DNA from 4 places in the Paenibacillus sp. NPDC057934 genome. Region 3 is predicted to be linked to each of the others. Evidence: riboswitches for the same ligand, from Rfam matches in the RefSeq annotation. Region 3 holds a riboswitch; each other region holds the start of a gene.
The links. Region 3 has a riboswitch for cyclic di-AMP ahead of ACFVRY_RS29110 (C40 family peptidase). Riboswitches for the same ligand answer to the same signal wherever they lie in the genome.

Region 1 (3,677 bases), on a different contig from region 3:
ACTATTGGCGGAACTCTCATACTTTACCGATCGTTCTCAATATGGTATGATGCATTTGAGACGGGAACATTAGCATGTCAGATCGTAAGTGAGATAGATATTTTTTTAATAATATTGAGAATGATCATTCTCGAAAATAAAAGGAGATGGATTCAATATGACAACACAAGATCAAAAGGGAAAAGTGGCATTGATTACAGGCGCTACTCGTGGAATTGGTGTGGAAACTGCTCGTGGGCTTGGCAAATTGGGAGCTACCGTAATTATCGGCGCCCGCGATGCGGATAAAGGACAAGCTGTTGCAGCGGAACTGAAACAAGAAGGATTAGATGTAGTGAGCGTAAAAATTGACGTGAATACCATTTCAGATCATGCTACCGTGTATGACTACATTGAGAAAAACTTTGGGAAACTAGATATATTAATTAATAATGCGGGGATCTTACTGGATGAAGAAAGTGTATCAGTCGAAGTTGTTAACCGTACAAGTACACTTCCAATTGAACTACTTAGAGAAACGTTTAATGTTAACTTTTTCTCACTGATCCAGCTGACACAAACGTTACTGCCGCTTATCCGTAAATCTGAAGCAGGGCGTATTGTAAATCTGTCCAGTGTTCTCGGTTCTCTGACTGTCCATTCAGATCCTGCTGCTCCAATTTATTCAATGAAGACATTTGCATATAATGCTTCTAAAACAGCCTTGAATGCATTTACTGTTCATTTAGCACACGAACTGAAGGACACGCCGATCAAGGTGAATTCCGTTCATCCGGGTTGGGTCCGCACTGGACTTGGAGGAGAGAAAGCCTCTTTGGATGAAAGAGAAGGAAGTCTGACCAGTATTAAGTTTGCTACACTGCCAGCCGATGGTCCAACAGGCGGGTTCTATCACCAAGACCAGCAACTGCCTTGGTAATAGCGATTTAAGATTTCTAACTTTCTGTTATTGATTATACTTGTAATTAAAAGACGCTATCATTCCAATTCTTTGGTGCTTGTAGCGTCTTTTTGCTATTCCGAAAATGTACCCTGAATCAGAGGTCGCCACCTATAAAACCTGGAAATGAAGATAGTTGTGACAAAATAACTGATATTATAATCTAATTAATCTCAAACCACAGTTACCCGCAGTGATTACAAGAATGTTACCAGTCTTTTACTTTCATATTCATGTACGCCTGCGGGACCGATAGAGGAAGAATTGATAGAAATATCAGGCCCGATTCCGCGAAAAATAACCGGTAAATAGCAGTATAATCTATAAATATGTAGAAAGAATGTGGGAGCAAATAAAGTTATGAATCTATCAAATAGCATTGACAGAAGGGGGACATCTATACTACTATACAAATAGTTACAAAATATTAATCAATGTTGCCGAATTTCAATCGTTGAAAACGGGGGAACCACATCTGGGTGAATTATTCCTGAAAGCAAGGGAATATAGGGAAACCTTTAACCGAACCCTCAGCTAACTCCGTAGGCATTTGAAGGGAGAATCACGGTCTGAAGAAGTTTATTGTTTCTGTACTTGGAGCCGCTATTCTATTAACTGCAGCAGCACCAGCCGCCTTTGCCAGTGACGTTAAGATCGAGAATGAAGTGAACCAACTCCTTGGTACTCCTTATGTATGGGGAGGCACAACAGCAGCGGGTTTTGATTGTTCCGGATTTATTTTATACATATTCAATAAGTTCAATGCCGGAGATCTTCCGCGTACCTCGCAGTCCCAAGCTAAAGCTGGAACAGCTGTAGCTAAAGAAGATCTTCGTGTCGGAGATTTAGTATTCTTTAATACCCTCGGTAACGGAATTTCTCATGCGGGTATTTATATCGGTGATGGTGAGTTCGCTCATTCCTCCAGCAGCAAGGGCGTTCGCATCAGCAAATTGTCGGAATCGTATTATGCTGATCGTTATGTTACCGCACGCCGTGTCGTGAGTGAGACAAGCTATCTGGCCATGACTGGACAGAAGTAATCCAGGAAATACATAAAAGGTGCCCCGAATTAGCTAGCTTTCTGGCTGTTCGGGGCACCTTTTATTTTGAGAGTATGCTAGGAGATTAGCGTAAAATATAGCCGCCGTCTGGGAACAGGGTGCTGCCGGTGGTATATCCGTTCGTCATCAGATATACGACAGTATGTGCGGCTTCTGCGGCTGTGCCGATCCGGCCGAGCAGGTTGATTTTGGCATAGGCGTTATAGGATTCATCCCGAACTGCCTGTTCGGCGCCATCCCAGTTAAATTCTGTGTGGATCGTTCCCGGGGAAATGACATTGACCCGAATAGGGGCCAGCTCCACCGCCAGTGCTTTACCCAGACTTTCGATGGCTCCATTGCAGGCAGCGTAGGAAGCGCCATCTGTGAGCGGTCTTTGCCCAAAGGCACCGGACATCAGTACGACCGATCCATTCGGGCGCATCTGCGGGGCAGCATATTTTACAGTATTGTATTGTGGCCAGAATTTGGCGTCAAAACAACTGCGGGCAACCTCCGCACTTGACGTAATCGGCCCTCTGACATAGCTGGCACCAGGCGTGAACAGATGATCGAACGGACCCACTTGCTCGAAAAAGGATTTCAGCTGTTCCTCATCTTTGTTATCCAATGTGTATATTTCCACGGAGTCTGCGCCCAGTCTCTCCTTGGCTAGTTCCAGTTTGTCCAAGGACCGACCTGCCAGAACGACGAATGCACCTTGCTCCACCGCTTGCTTGGCCGTTGCGAGGCCAATCCCGGAGCTTCCTCCTATAATAACGACCCGTTGATTTTGTAAAGTAAGAGTTGACATGATAGGTTGTTCTCCTTTATTCGTATGTTAGTTTCTATTCTATTATTGGGTAAAATAACGGCGCTGCACAGTACGCACTTTATTCGTACCCGGTACGAAAATTCGTACTATTTAGGAGAGACGTGCAATGGAGGGGCGTCACAGGTATGATGAAGAGAACAGGAGAGGTGATGATGATGAAACGAAATTCGCAGGAACCCAGACTGACAGGCGTTCTGGCAACCTTGGATGTCATTGGGGGCAAATGGAAGCCGCTGATCCTGTTCATGCTGCTGGTGGACGGGACGCAGCGGTTCGGGGAACTGCGGCGGAGGATACCGGACGTGTCCCAAGGCACGCTCACAAAGCAGCTACGGGAGCTGGAGGAGGACGGGCTCATTGACCGGATCTTTTATCAGGAGATGCCTCCACGCGTGGAATACAGCCTTTCTGAGCATGGCAGGACGATTGCTGTGGTGTTGGACAGTATGTGTGGTTGGGGGAGAAGCCATCTCAGCTTCGTAAATGAACGTGAAGGTGCCGAGACGACTGTCAGGGAGAACTGAGGGGACGGTAGCCTGAGGAAAATAGCCTGTAGGGCACATTTAGCCGGATAGGGTGTCTACAATCTCGTTAACAAGTTAAAAGCTGCTGAACAGCTTGCTATAGCCGTATAAAAAGAGCAGAGCCGAGGATGTCGGCTCTGCTCTTTTGGATGACAGGATTATTCGCCAGATGGGCGAGACCTATTGTTCCAGGCGGTGGCCGCCGTGGAAGACTGGTCCTACGTACTGGTTGAACGCGAATCCGTTGCGAATGGCCGCAGAGACGAAGTCTTTCGCTGTGGCAACCGCTTCGTCTACGGTCAGGCCGTTCGCCAGTCCACCGGTAATCGCAGCCG
Region 2 (3,677 bases), on a different contig from region 3:
TCCCCATATCCCGCTCCGGGAAAATCACCCGGTCCACACCCAGCTTGGTCAAAGCACGTCCATGAAGAATAGATATGGCTTTGGCTACCACCTGCTTGACGCCAAGTTCCTTCAGCAGAATGGCTGTCAGAATACTACGCTCCATATTATCGCCAATGGCTACAATGCCGCAGTCGAAATTTCTGACACCGAGCGAACGCAAAATGCCCTCGTCTGTGGCATCCGCCATCACCGCATGGGTGAGCTTGTCACTCATCTCCTCCACCCGTTCTTCCAGATGGTCCACGCCGAGCACCTCATAGCCCATATCCATCAGCTCAAGCGCCAAGCTTGAACCGAACCGTCCCAGCCCAATTACTACAAATTGCTGTGGTTTCATCTCCCGATAACTCCTTATCCAATAATCATTTTGCCTTCCGGATACTGATACAATGGTTTACCCTGTTTTGGACCAAGTGCGTAGGCCAGCGTTAATAGTCCCAGCCTGCCAGCAAACATGGTGAAACAGATGAGGATTTTGCCAACTAACGACAGCTCCGGCGTCAATCCCATGCTCAGCCCCACAGTCGCGAAAGCCGATGTCGTCTCGAACAGAATCTCTAAAAAGTCGCGTCCCTCGGTCGTCGAGAGCACCATAGATACAGTGACAATCAATAGGAGAGCGAGCAAGGTAATGGTCAGTGCTTTGAACACCCGCTCCTGCGCCAGCCGGTAACGGAAGAATACAATATCCTCACGCCCACGCAACATAGAGATTACGGCACCAATCATGAGCGTAAAAGTCGTTGTTTTGATCCCGCCACCGGTAGAACCGGGAGAAGCACCGATAAACATTAGAATCACAATAAAAAATTGCGTGGCCTGACGCAGCCCGGAAATATCCAGCGTATTAGCCCCAGCTGTACGGGGTGTGACAGACTGGAAGAATGCAGACAGTATTTTGCCGCCAATGTTCAAGGAGCCCATGCTCCGCGGATTCGTAAATTCAAATACAAAAATCACGAGCGTCCCCGCCAAAATCAACGCTGCGGTTGTGGATAATACAACCTTGCTGTGCAGCGACAACCTGCGCTTGCGCCGGTAATCGACGATATCGGCAATTACGATAAATCCAAGGCCACCAGTGACAATCAGGAACATAACAATCAGATTCACTACAGGGTCATTTACATATCCCATCAGGCTACTGTAATGCCCGAACAGGTCAAAACCTGCATTGTTGAACATGGAAATGGAGTGGAACAGTCCAAAATAAATCGCCTTGCCGAGCGGCATATCAAACGCCCAGCGTATCGACAGCAGCAGTGCCGCACTCCCCTCGATCATGAGTGAATAGATCAGTACTCGGCGGATGAGCCGTACAATGCCTTCCATCGAGCTCTGATTCATGGCCTCTTGTAGGATAAGCCGGTCGCGCAGCGAGATTTTCCGCTTTAACACCAGAGCAAAGAGCGTTGCCATCGTCATGAAGCCCAGGCCGCCAACCTGAATCAGGAGCATAATGACGGTCTGCCCGAAAAGGGAGAAATACGTACCGGTGTCCACGACTACCAACCCGGTAACGCAGGTAGCAGAAGTTGCTGTAAATAGCGCATCTATAAAATTTAATGAATGTCCCGACCGACTGGAAACCGGAAGCATCAGCAGCAGCGTGCCAATCAAAATAATCGCCGCAAAACCGAGTACCAGCGTCTGGGGCGGGGAAAGCTTCAATATTGTGAAACGGTTCAACTTGGGGAATGGCGGAGCCAAATCCTCACCTCTCACTATAATAAATTGACGGTGTATGCCATTAGAATGCCAAACAAAAAAAGCACTGGAACACCAATGCCTCTACCCCTTGGTTCCTGCAGTGTTCTGAAGCCTACGAGGTTAGCTGACGGATTCGGGCGGCTGCAGGCTGCCCTATTCGTTCCCGGAACGAAATTCACCCCTGAAGATCGGCGCTCAAACTTACGTCTGCAAGCACCTTTCACTTCTTATGGTTCCCCCGTTTTCAATTGAAATTCGGCTTATATCTAATTGCATTCAAATTATATACGTTCTGTCCTGACATCACAAAGACACTATTAAGTATATTTGGATAAAATAATGTCTTAAAGAGAGACCGCGAACGCAGGAGACCCTGTTCTCATTCCTTTTCCGTGACTTGCCTGTGATTGCATCGTTTTTCACGGTTTCATGAATACGTAGAACTTTTAAACCTTGAAATTGTATGGTGAGAAATGATACACTACATACAACAAGTGTATGATCCATACCCATACACATTATTCCTACTAGGGGGTAGACATGGAAGAATCTTTGGAGCTGCTGCCACAGCAATTTCAGATCAATCCCTCGCGTCCCATCTATGAACAATTCGTCGAAGCCATCCGGGGCCGGATTGTTACTGGTCTCATCCCACTTGGCTCGCGTCTGCCATCAGTCAGGGACTTGGCCGCCGACCGAGGCGTGAATCCCACTACAGCTGCAAGAACCTATCAGGAGCTGGAGCGAATGGGCCTGATCGTCACCTATCGTGGACAGGGTACCTTTGTTACGAGAGAACAGGATGTCATCGGGGAGGCCCGCAAGGAAATGATCCTGGAGGCCGTGCGACAATTTAAAGCTGCGGGTGACAGCCTGGGGCTATCAGTTGAGCAGATGCTGCAATTTGATAAGGAGGAATCTTGATGCGTATGAATAACGATATTTCTGCACTGCCAGAACACACGGCCGCCGTGCAATGTCAGAACCTAACCCTCCACGCGAGGAAAAAAACAATTCTGGACGACGTAAGTTTCCATATTCCCCAAGGCAGTATCACGGGACTGCTCGGTCCTAACGGTGCGGGTAAGTCTACCCTATTACGTCTGATCACCGGACTGGCTACACCAGACTCCGGCTCCGTGAAGATTTTCGGCGAATCTGCCGGTGTAGAGCGTCTAGGACAATTATCCCTGCTGCCGGACCGCAGCAGCCTGCCTGGATGGCTGACTGTAGGGCGCTGGCTTCACTTTGCTGAAGGCATATATCCCGATTGGGACAATGTGAAGGCAGAGCAGCTAATGGGTCAGCTTTCCGTTAAGAGGGAATCCCGTATCTCAACCTTATCCCGCGGGGAAGAAGCCAGACTGCAACTGCTGACCTGCCTGTCCCGCAAAGCTCCGTTAGTCATACTCGATGAGCCCTTCACTGGCGTGGACCTTATTTCCAGAGAGGAAATTGCGTCCACAGTTGTGGGCGAGATGGCTGATGGTGAGCGTACCTTTTTTATTGCTACGCATGATATCCGGGAAATGGAGCTACTGTTTGACCGCCTCATTCTAATCGGTAACGGACGGATTCAAGGTGTTGAGGATGTGGAACAGCTCCGTAAGTCCGGTCAGTCCGTTGAATCCCGTTACAGGGAAGTGTTCGCATGACAACGCTTAGAGCATTAACAGATCTGGAGTATAGCCGCTATAATCCGTATAAATGGGGCAGACAATCTTTTTGGGGGATTACTGTAGCGCTATTCACTCTGCTCTTGGGTATCGGATGGTATCTCTTTCATAGCAGACAGCCTTCTCTGCAAGGTCCCTTTACAGCAGGCACCATTCTTATGATAGGGATCGTTATGTATCTTTCTTCAGTGGATATGCTGTTGTTTACAGTCCATAGTAGCCGGGAGTGGATTCTGAATTTCCCGCACT
Region 3 (3,677 bases):
TCGTGCTGGCCACCTTCGTTTTTCAAGCTAGGTCCTACCCCGCCTTGAAGCTGATCGCCATGGCAGGTGATACAATTGGCTTTCACAGTCGCTTCTGCCTTAGCGGCATCAAGCTGAATTTCAGGCATAGTAGGCTTGTTCTGTTCAGCTACCTCTTCTTTACCTGGAAGTGTGAACATTAGAACTACCGCAAAGGCGCAGGCGGCAAAAAACAATCCGCTCATGATCCATTTTTGCATCCCCAATCGTCCCTTCTATGTAAGCTGCTCCCTATATTATAGCGGAAGGTGAAGCGTTATCATAGCATTTGTGGCAAAAAAATGAACGCCCAAGCGATACTTCTTTAAAGTTCCTATAACATAGCATCATTTCTCATAGACCATACAATAAAATGGTTTGCTTCCAGTAGGTGTCATTCGTTCATAAGTGTCTGAAATCGTAAAACCACTCTTTTGGTAAGTCCGTATGGCTCGCTGATTCCAGGTCAGCACCTCCAAATCAACCTCCCGCCCAGGATAGCGCAGAACTGCAGCTTGGACAATGGCGCGGACAAAGTGCTGACCCATTCCGTGACCGCAAAGCTCAGGACGCATACCGATCCCCAAACGTACTACACCTTCCATCGGGAACAGCTGTGCGAAGCCGCAGAGATCGCCTTCATCGTTCAGCACAGATACATACTGCTCACTACGCAGCTGAGGATCGCCAAACTCAATGCCGAGCTCCTCCATCTGTTTCCAGGGCATCCAGCCATATATATTGTAAGGAGGCTCATAGCTCCATTGGCAGATGTCTTCAGCATGGCTGTTCTCCATGGGTACCACATGGAACGTAACAGGTAAATGAATCATAGGATCGTGAGTCCTCCTTTCCATAGGATAAAGTTCTATAATTTAATTATATACAAAAAGCATAAGATCGGGCGCAGAAAGTCGGGAAAATGTTGTTTGGTGAATTTCAGGAAGGGTAATGAAGAGTAACAGAGACGACAAAAAAAGCCCTTCTCCAGATTTCGATAAAATCGGGAAAAGGACTCACTTATAACTTATTGTACATCGTCAAAATCTTGAGTATCCGTTGCAAGCGCCTGATAAGCATCCGTACTCATCACGCGTTTAGCACCCACATAACGACTAACATAATAGCTCTCGCTCAATGAACTGATCGTTACACCACGAGAAGATGAAGCATGGGCGAATTTGCCTTCGCCAACATAAACGCCAACGTGGGAGATTCCTTTGCCACTGGTATTGAAGAATACCAGGTCGCCTGCTCTAAGTTCGTCACGTGACACCGTGGAGCCCATCTGATATTGGGAACCGGATTGGTGTGGCAGATCAATACCAATCTTGTTGAAGACAAACATTGTAAAACCAGAGCAATCAAATCCACTTGTAGACGTGCCACCAGCTACGTACTTGGTGCCGATAGCCTTGTCAATCACCTTATCCATCTTGGAATCGGCGAAAGCGCTTCCTGCTCCAATAGCGGTAAGCATCATAGAAAAGCCAAGCACTGCTGCTGCTAATTTCTTCTTCAAAAGTGTAAACCCCTTCCAATGCCTACGAGGTTAGCTTAAGGGTTCGGTTGAAGGTCCCCTATGACCCCTCTTCGAACAGGAGGTCAATTCACCCAAAGTGGTTCCCCCGTTTCCCTAATGGTTAGGGAACTCGGCATATACTGTTGATTAGAATTAGACTGCTATATGAATACATGACAAAACCTTATAAAAAGGTGACTCAATAATTACAAAAATGTTACTAAAAACTCACTGCGCTAATTGTAACAAACACAGCGTCGCTTGGCAATCATTTATAGCATATTTGTACGCAAAAAATGGGATTTTAAGAGCGGATTCTCACTATTAACGTTGAAAATAGAGGACAAACTGAAATTTCCAAAATTTATTGAGTTTTTTGGCACAAAGATGATTCATCTGCTCCCCTGAGGTGTATACGTATACTATAAAATAGGAAAAACCCGGAAATTGACTATGATGATAATCAGTCTCCAGGCACAATATAGATATGAAGTTAAATAGAATGGTCGTAGTGTAGAGGTTTGTTTAGTCGTAGGCAACCGCTTTATAAGCAGTTGTGCTCATGATGCGTTTGGCACCAATGTAGCGGTCAGCCCAGTATTTCTCACTCAGTGAGCTAATAATGACGCCACGTGAAGATGACGATTGGGCAAATTTACCATTTCCGACGAAGATGCCGACATGAGATACACCGTTACCAAGTGTGTTGAAGAATACGAGGTCTCCGGGCCGCATTTGACTGCGAGAGATGGAGGTACCTGCGCTATATTGCGATTGGGATGTGCGCGGCAACGAAATGCCGATGCTTTTGTATACATATGTAGTGAATCCAGAACAATCAAATCCCGCAGTGCTTGTCCCTCCAGTTTTATAGGAGGTTCCGAGGGTTTTTGTGATAACCGAGTCCATTTTGGAGTCTGCTGAAGCGCTATTGGTTCCGATACCGATGGCGAGTGCCAAGCCCAGTGTGGCTGTAACAATGATTTTCTTGAAATTCTGTCTGTTCAAAAGATGTACTCCTTCCAAGGCCTGCGAGGTTAGCTTAAGGGTTCGGTAGAAGGTCCCCTATGATCCCTCTCTTACGAGATCAATTCACCCAAAATATGGTTCCCCCACTTCCCGGTGCAAGGAATTCGGCGTTTTATGCACCTAAAGTGTGACGTATCGACAACTGCATACATGACATAAATGAAGTTATTAAGAAGTGCCTTCAAAAGATTACAAAGTTGTTACTAGTAGTACAGAAGCCATTGTATCAAACCCGTTACCATTTTGCAAATCGCTCTGCTGAAGATGACAAAAAAAGAGTCGCGGCTCCTGTTATCCAGGAACAATGACTCTTCTAATATGCCCTGAGTGGGGCGAATTTATTGTGGGAATGCTTTACTCCTCCATAGGTCATATTGAGCCGCTATGCCCCACAATTTAAGCAGTGTGGACGGGAGCGGAAGGAGTTGGCGGATCAGGAGTGCGGGCAGGCCTGGGAAGTAAATAATCCCCAAAGCGTAGATCACCAAGAGAAGCAGACTGCCTGCTCCCATTACGAGCGATACCCCTATCGCGGTGAGGAAGCACCGTAGGGCGATTAGCAGGGAAGAGAACATACCAGTCCCGGCCGTATAGCCGAACTGCATGTACAACAACAGCAAGCGGATAACATACACATAGGCGCACCAGACCAGAATATAGGGAATGCCATTCAGCAGCAGCTTATAGTCCATTAAAGATGACAGCAGCAGTGTATATATCTTGGGTGCGAACCAGTAAACGGGTAGAAGGGCGAATAGCCACTCTACCAGGCTGAAGACCAGCACGGACAGACCATGCTTCTTCATGCCGGGAAAAAAGAACAGACCGCGTTCTCCTGAACGCTCCTGATGCAGCTCATGCAGCAGACCCGCCCGAATGAACGGGGAAATGAGCAGTCGCAGCACGGTCAACCCCAGCAGCATGCATAGCCAGCGCTGTACGTCAGGGTCCGAGGTAAGACTATGCTGACCCTCGATGTAGAACAGCAGCCTGGACATACCGCTGCCCCCCGCGTTGTGTTCAGGATAACGCAGGAGGACTGATACTACGGCCTCCCGTACGAAACCATACATAAAGTAACCCCAGAGCAGCCGGTAGATGAATAGCA
Region 4 (3,677 bases), on a different contig from region 3:
CTCAAACTCAACAGTATTGATTGCCAAGGTGAGTTCTTTAATTATATAATTTTAAAATATTATACTATGCCCGTCCGTAACGGACAGAAAGGAACGATCCTTGAGCAAACCTAAGAAGAAGAGTCCAGCGGCTTCTCAATTAAATAAACAGGAGAGAGACCGCACCAAGCAAGATAAACAGAAACAGACGAACACAATGTTTATTATCGGTACAATTGTCTTTGTAGTCATTATTTTTGTAGTCCTATTTATGATGGCATCCAAGGATACTTCCTCCACCACCACAGCGGCAGAGCCGACGAGCTTCAATTACAGTGAGCTGCCGAGACTGGGTAAAGAGGATGCACCGGTCAAAATTGTTGAATTTGGAGACTTCAAATGTCCCGCTTGTGCCCAATTCACGGGGTTAATAAAACCGCAAATCGTGAAAGAACTGGTTGAGCCAGGAAAAGCCTCTTTTTACTTTGTGAATATGGCCTTTATCGGTCCTGATTCCGAAACAGCTTCACTGGCTGCGCTGTCCATTTATCATCAGAATGCTGATGAGTTCTGGAAGTTCTTTGATGCCGTATATGCAAATCAGGGAGATGAGAATGCCAAGTGGGCTACCGAGGATTATTTGGTAGGCTTGGCTGAGAAGGAAAAGCTGAACATTGATCTGGAGCTGCTGCGCAAGGATATCAAGGATCGGACGTATTATGACGAACTGCAGCGTGACATTAAGACAGCTTCCGACGCAGGGGTTAATAATACGCCAACCCTCTTCATTAATGGCGTGAAATCCGCAGAACCGTTTAACTTTGACGCTATTTCGGCAGAAGTAGATGCTGCAGCCAAAGCGGCGGAGGCCAAGTGAAATGAGTAAATTCTCCCTATTTTGCCGCCGTAACGCTCTTTACCTGGCTTGGTTTGTGTCAGTGGTGGCCGTGGCAGGCAGCCTATACTTGAGTGAGGTTCTAAAGTATGAGCCCTGCAAGCTCTGCTGGTTCCAGCGCATCTTTATGTATCCCCAGCTCTTTTTGCTAGGCATTGCTACGTACCGGGGAGACAAGCGCATTATTCCTTATGTGCTGCCGCTGAGCATTATCGGGGGAAGCATTTCACTGTATCACTACGCAGAACAGAAAATTCCCGCTCTCAGCAAGATTATTCCTTGCACGGTGGGAGTTCCTTGTAACAAGGATTATTTGAATTATTTTGGTTTTATCACGATTCCGTTTATGGCGTTAATCGCTTTTGCCTTGATCACAGTTTTACTCTGGTTTGGCCGCAAGCCTCTGGAGCAGGAAACAGAAGAAGCATAATCAAGTACAACCAATAAATATTCCCTGCTGATTCGTCACAAATAACGTCAAAATGTTATAAAAACACGGGCCGAAGGGATAATAGAAGAGAATGAAAGAGCGGACAGTTCCCGATATAAAATTTGCGGGTTTTGAATGTTTTTTCATTCTTTTTTCATTTTTTTCACCGCTTTACTGGATGCACTTTGTAGACTAATATTAGACCTTGTGAGAAGTTGAATATGCGCTGAATTTTCCTAGGAAAAACGGGGGAACCAATCTTGGCATACGATGCCAAAGGGGTGAATCGGAAGCGGCCAATATGGCCGGGACCGTAGGGCTACCACAGCCCGAATCCGCCAGCTAACCTCGTAAGCAAAGGTGGGATAATGACCATGCCATAGGCGTGCGGATCATTTCCGTATGCTTATTTTTGTGCCTGCATTTATGAAATCCACCCGTGAAAACGGCGCACGGTATGACCGATTCAACTCACAAAGAGAGGAACTGTTTCTACAATGGTAAGCAAAGTAAAACGACTTTTGATCGGCCGTCCGATGAAATCGAACGAACTCGATCATGAAAAGTTATCCAAGGTGAAAGCACTGGCTGTTCTGTCTTCAGATGCGCTCTCGTCTGTGGCCTACGGAACGGAACAAATTCTGATTGTACTGGTCGCCGCGGGGTTCACAGCGATCTGGTACTCCCTGCCAATTGCACTTGCCGTATTGGGACTGCTGGCGATTCTGATTTTATCATACCGGCAGACGATCTTTGCTTATCCACAAGGCGGCGGTGCTTATATCGTAGCTAAGAACAATCTGGGTGTTCCGACCGGGCTTTTGGCTGGTGGCTCTTTGTTGGTGGATTACATTCTAACGGTTGCCGTAAGTGCGTCCGCAGGTACTGATGCGATCACATCGGCTTTTCCAAGCTTGCATGGGCATACTGTTCTTATTGCAGTGACCGTAATTATCATCCTAACGATACTTAATCTACGCGGCGTAACAGAATCCGCATCTTTCATTGCTGTTCCTGTATACCTGTTTGTTATTTCCATTTTCGTCTTAATTATTTCAGGGGTTATAAAATATGCCACGGGCGGCGCGCATGCCCATGTTCCCGAAATCGGGACTGCGGTATCCAATGTCAGCTTGTTCCTGCTCCTGAAGGCTTTTAGCTCTGGCTGTTCGGCTTTAACCGGGGTCGAGGCTGTGTCCAATGCCATTCCGAACTTTAAAGCGCCTGCTGAGAAAAATGCGGCCAAAACCCTAATGGCCATGGGCCTCATTCTAGGAATTATGTTCACAGGCATAACCGTTCTGGCGTACTGGTATGGCATTGTGCCTGACGAGAAAGCTACCGTCGTATCCCAGATCACGGAATCCACCTTTGGACGCGGCGTGCTGTATTTCTTCATTCAAGGGATTACCGCTGTTATTTTGTTCCTGGCAGCCAATACCGCTTACTCGGCGTTCCCGCTGCTTGCCTGTATGTTCGCCAAAGACAAATACATGCCGCATGCATTCATGGTCCGTGGTGACCGGCTCGGTTTCTCGAACGGGATCATTTTCCTCGGTGTGATGTCTGCACTATTGGTAGCCGCATTTCACGGGAATACAGAAGGCCTGATTCCACTGTATGCTGTCGGGGTGTTCATTCCATTTACACTGTCGCAGCTGGGTATGATGGTTCGCTGGTACAAATTGAAGCCGGCTGGCTGGCAAAGTAAATTTGTTGTCAACACAATCGGGATGCTGACGACATTAACGATTACGCTGATTTTCATCATCACCAAATTCTCCAGTGTGTGGATGGCCTTTATCTTCCTGCCAATCGTAATGTTCGTGTTCTACCGCATACATGGTCACTACATGAATACGGCGGATCAGCTCCGTATCTGTCTCGACAAGGATAAACCAGTCATTAAAGGAAGCACCGTGGTTGTGCCTGTAGCTGGTGTTACCCGCGCCGTTTTGCATTCGCTTAGTTACGCAAAGTCGTTAACGGATAACGTGGTTGCAGTGTACGTCGGTTTTGATGAAGAGGAGATTCACCGGATGGAGCAGAAGTGGGAGGAATGGAATCCGGGTGTACGACTTATTGTCCTACGCTCTCGGTACCGCAGCATTCTCCGTCCACTGCTCAAGTTCATCGATACGGTGGAGTGGAAGACCGCTTCGACAGATCACATCACGATCCTGATTCCGCAATTTATTACGAAGCATTGGTGGCAGGCTCTATTGCATAACCAGACCAGTTTCTTGATTCGTTCCTATCTAATGAACCAGAAGGATGTCGTGGTCGCCACAGTGCCTTATCATTTGAACAAATAGCTCAGAATTAGCTGTACATTAAAGAGAAGTCGCGATGCGGCTTCTTTTTTTGTTTCGA

Region 1: linked by a shared signal. The riboswitch ahead of ACFVRY_RS00465 (C40 family peptidase) and the one ahead of ACFVRY_RS29110 (C40 family peptidase) in region 3 are both predicted to bind cyclic di-AMP.
Region 2: linked by a shared signal. The riboswitch ahead of ACFVRY_RS19785 (TrkH family potassium uptake protein) and the one ahead of ACFVRY_RS29110 (C40 family peptidase) in region 3 are both predicted to bind cyclic di-AMP.
Region 4: linked by a shared signal. The riboswitch ahead of ACFVRY_RS21420 (APC family permease) and the one ahead of ACFVRY_RS29110 (C40 family peptidase) in region 3 are both predicted to bind cyclic di-AMP.

Annotation. Positions count from the first base shown of each region.
Region 1 is NZ_JBHVPB010000001.1:103,198-106,874, forward strand. It holds gene ACFVRY_RS00460 (SDR family oxidoreductase) at 158-919, shown strand; cyclic di-AMP (ydaO/yuaA leader) riboswitch at 1,369-1,505, shown strand; gene ACFVRY_RS00465 (C40 family peptidase) at 1,510-1,983, shown strand; gene ACFVRY_RS00470 (SDR family oxidoreductase) at 2,069-2,797, opposite strand; gene ACFVRY_RS00475 (winged helix-turn-helix transcriptional regulator) at 2,971-3,342, shown strand; gene thiD (bifunctional hydroxymethylpyrimidine kinase/phosphomethylpyrimidine kinase) at 3,523-3,677, opposite strand, start outside.
Region 2 is NZ_JBHVPB010000008.1:264,810-268,486, forward strand. It holds gene ACFVRY_RS19780 (potassium channel family protein) at 1-379, opposite strand, end outside; gene ACFVRY_RS19785 (TrkH family potassium uptake protein) at 394-1,731, opposite strand; cyclic di-AMP (ydaO/yuaA leader) riboswitch at 1,846-2,023, opposite strand; gene ACFVRY_RS19790 (GntR family transcriptional regulator) at 2,293-2,676, shown strand; gene ACFVRY_RS19795 (ABC transporter ATP-binding protein) at 2,676-3,407, shown strand; gene ACFVRY_RS19800 (hypothetical protein) at 3,404-3,677, shown strand, end outside.
Region 3 is NZ_JBHVPB010000022.1:16,004-19,680, forward strand. It holds gene ACFVRY_RS29100 (c-type cytochrome) at 1-239, opposite strand, end outside; gene ACFVRY_RS29105 (GNAT family N-acetyltransferase) at 366-851, opposite strand; gene ACFVRY_RS29110 (C40 family peptidase) at 1,046-1,540, opposite strand; cyclic di-AMP (ydaO/yuaA leader) riboswitch at 1,545-1,686, opposite strand; gene ACFVRY_RS29115 (C40 family peptidase) at 2,066-2,548, opposite strand; cyclic di-AMP (ydaO/yuaA leader) riboswitch at 2,552-2,689, opposite strand; gene ACFVRY_RS29120 (hypothetical protein) at 2,908-3,677, opposite strand, start outside.
Region 4 is NZ_JBHVPB010000009.1:221,232-224,908, forward strand. It holds gene ACFVRY_RS21410 (DsbA family protein) at 101-856, shown strand; gene ACFVRY_RS21415 (disulfide oxidoreductase) at 858-1,304, shown strand; cyclic di-AMP (ydaO/yuaA leader) riboswitch at 1,519-1,676, shown strand; gene ACFVRY_RS21420 (APC family permease) at 1,802-3,619, shown strand.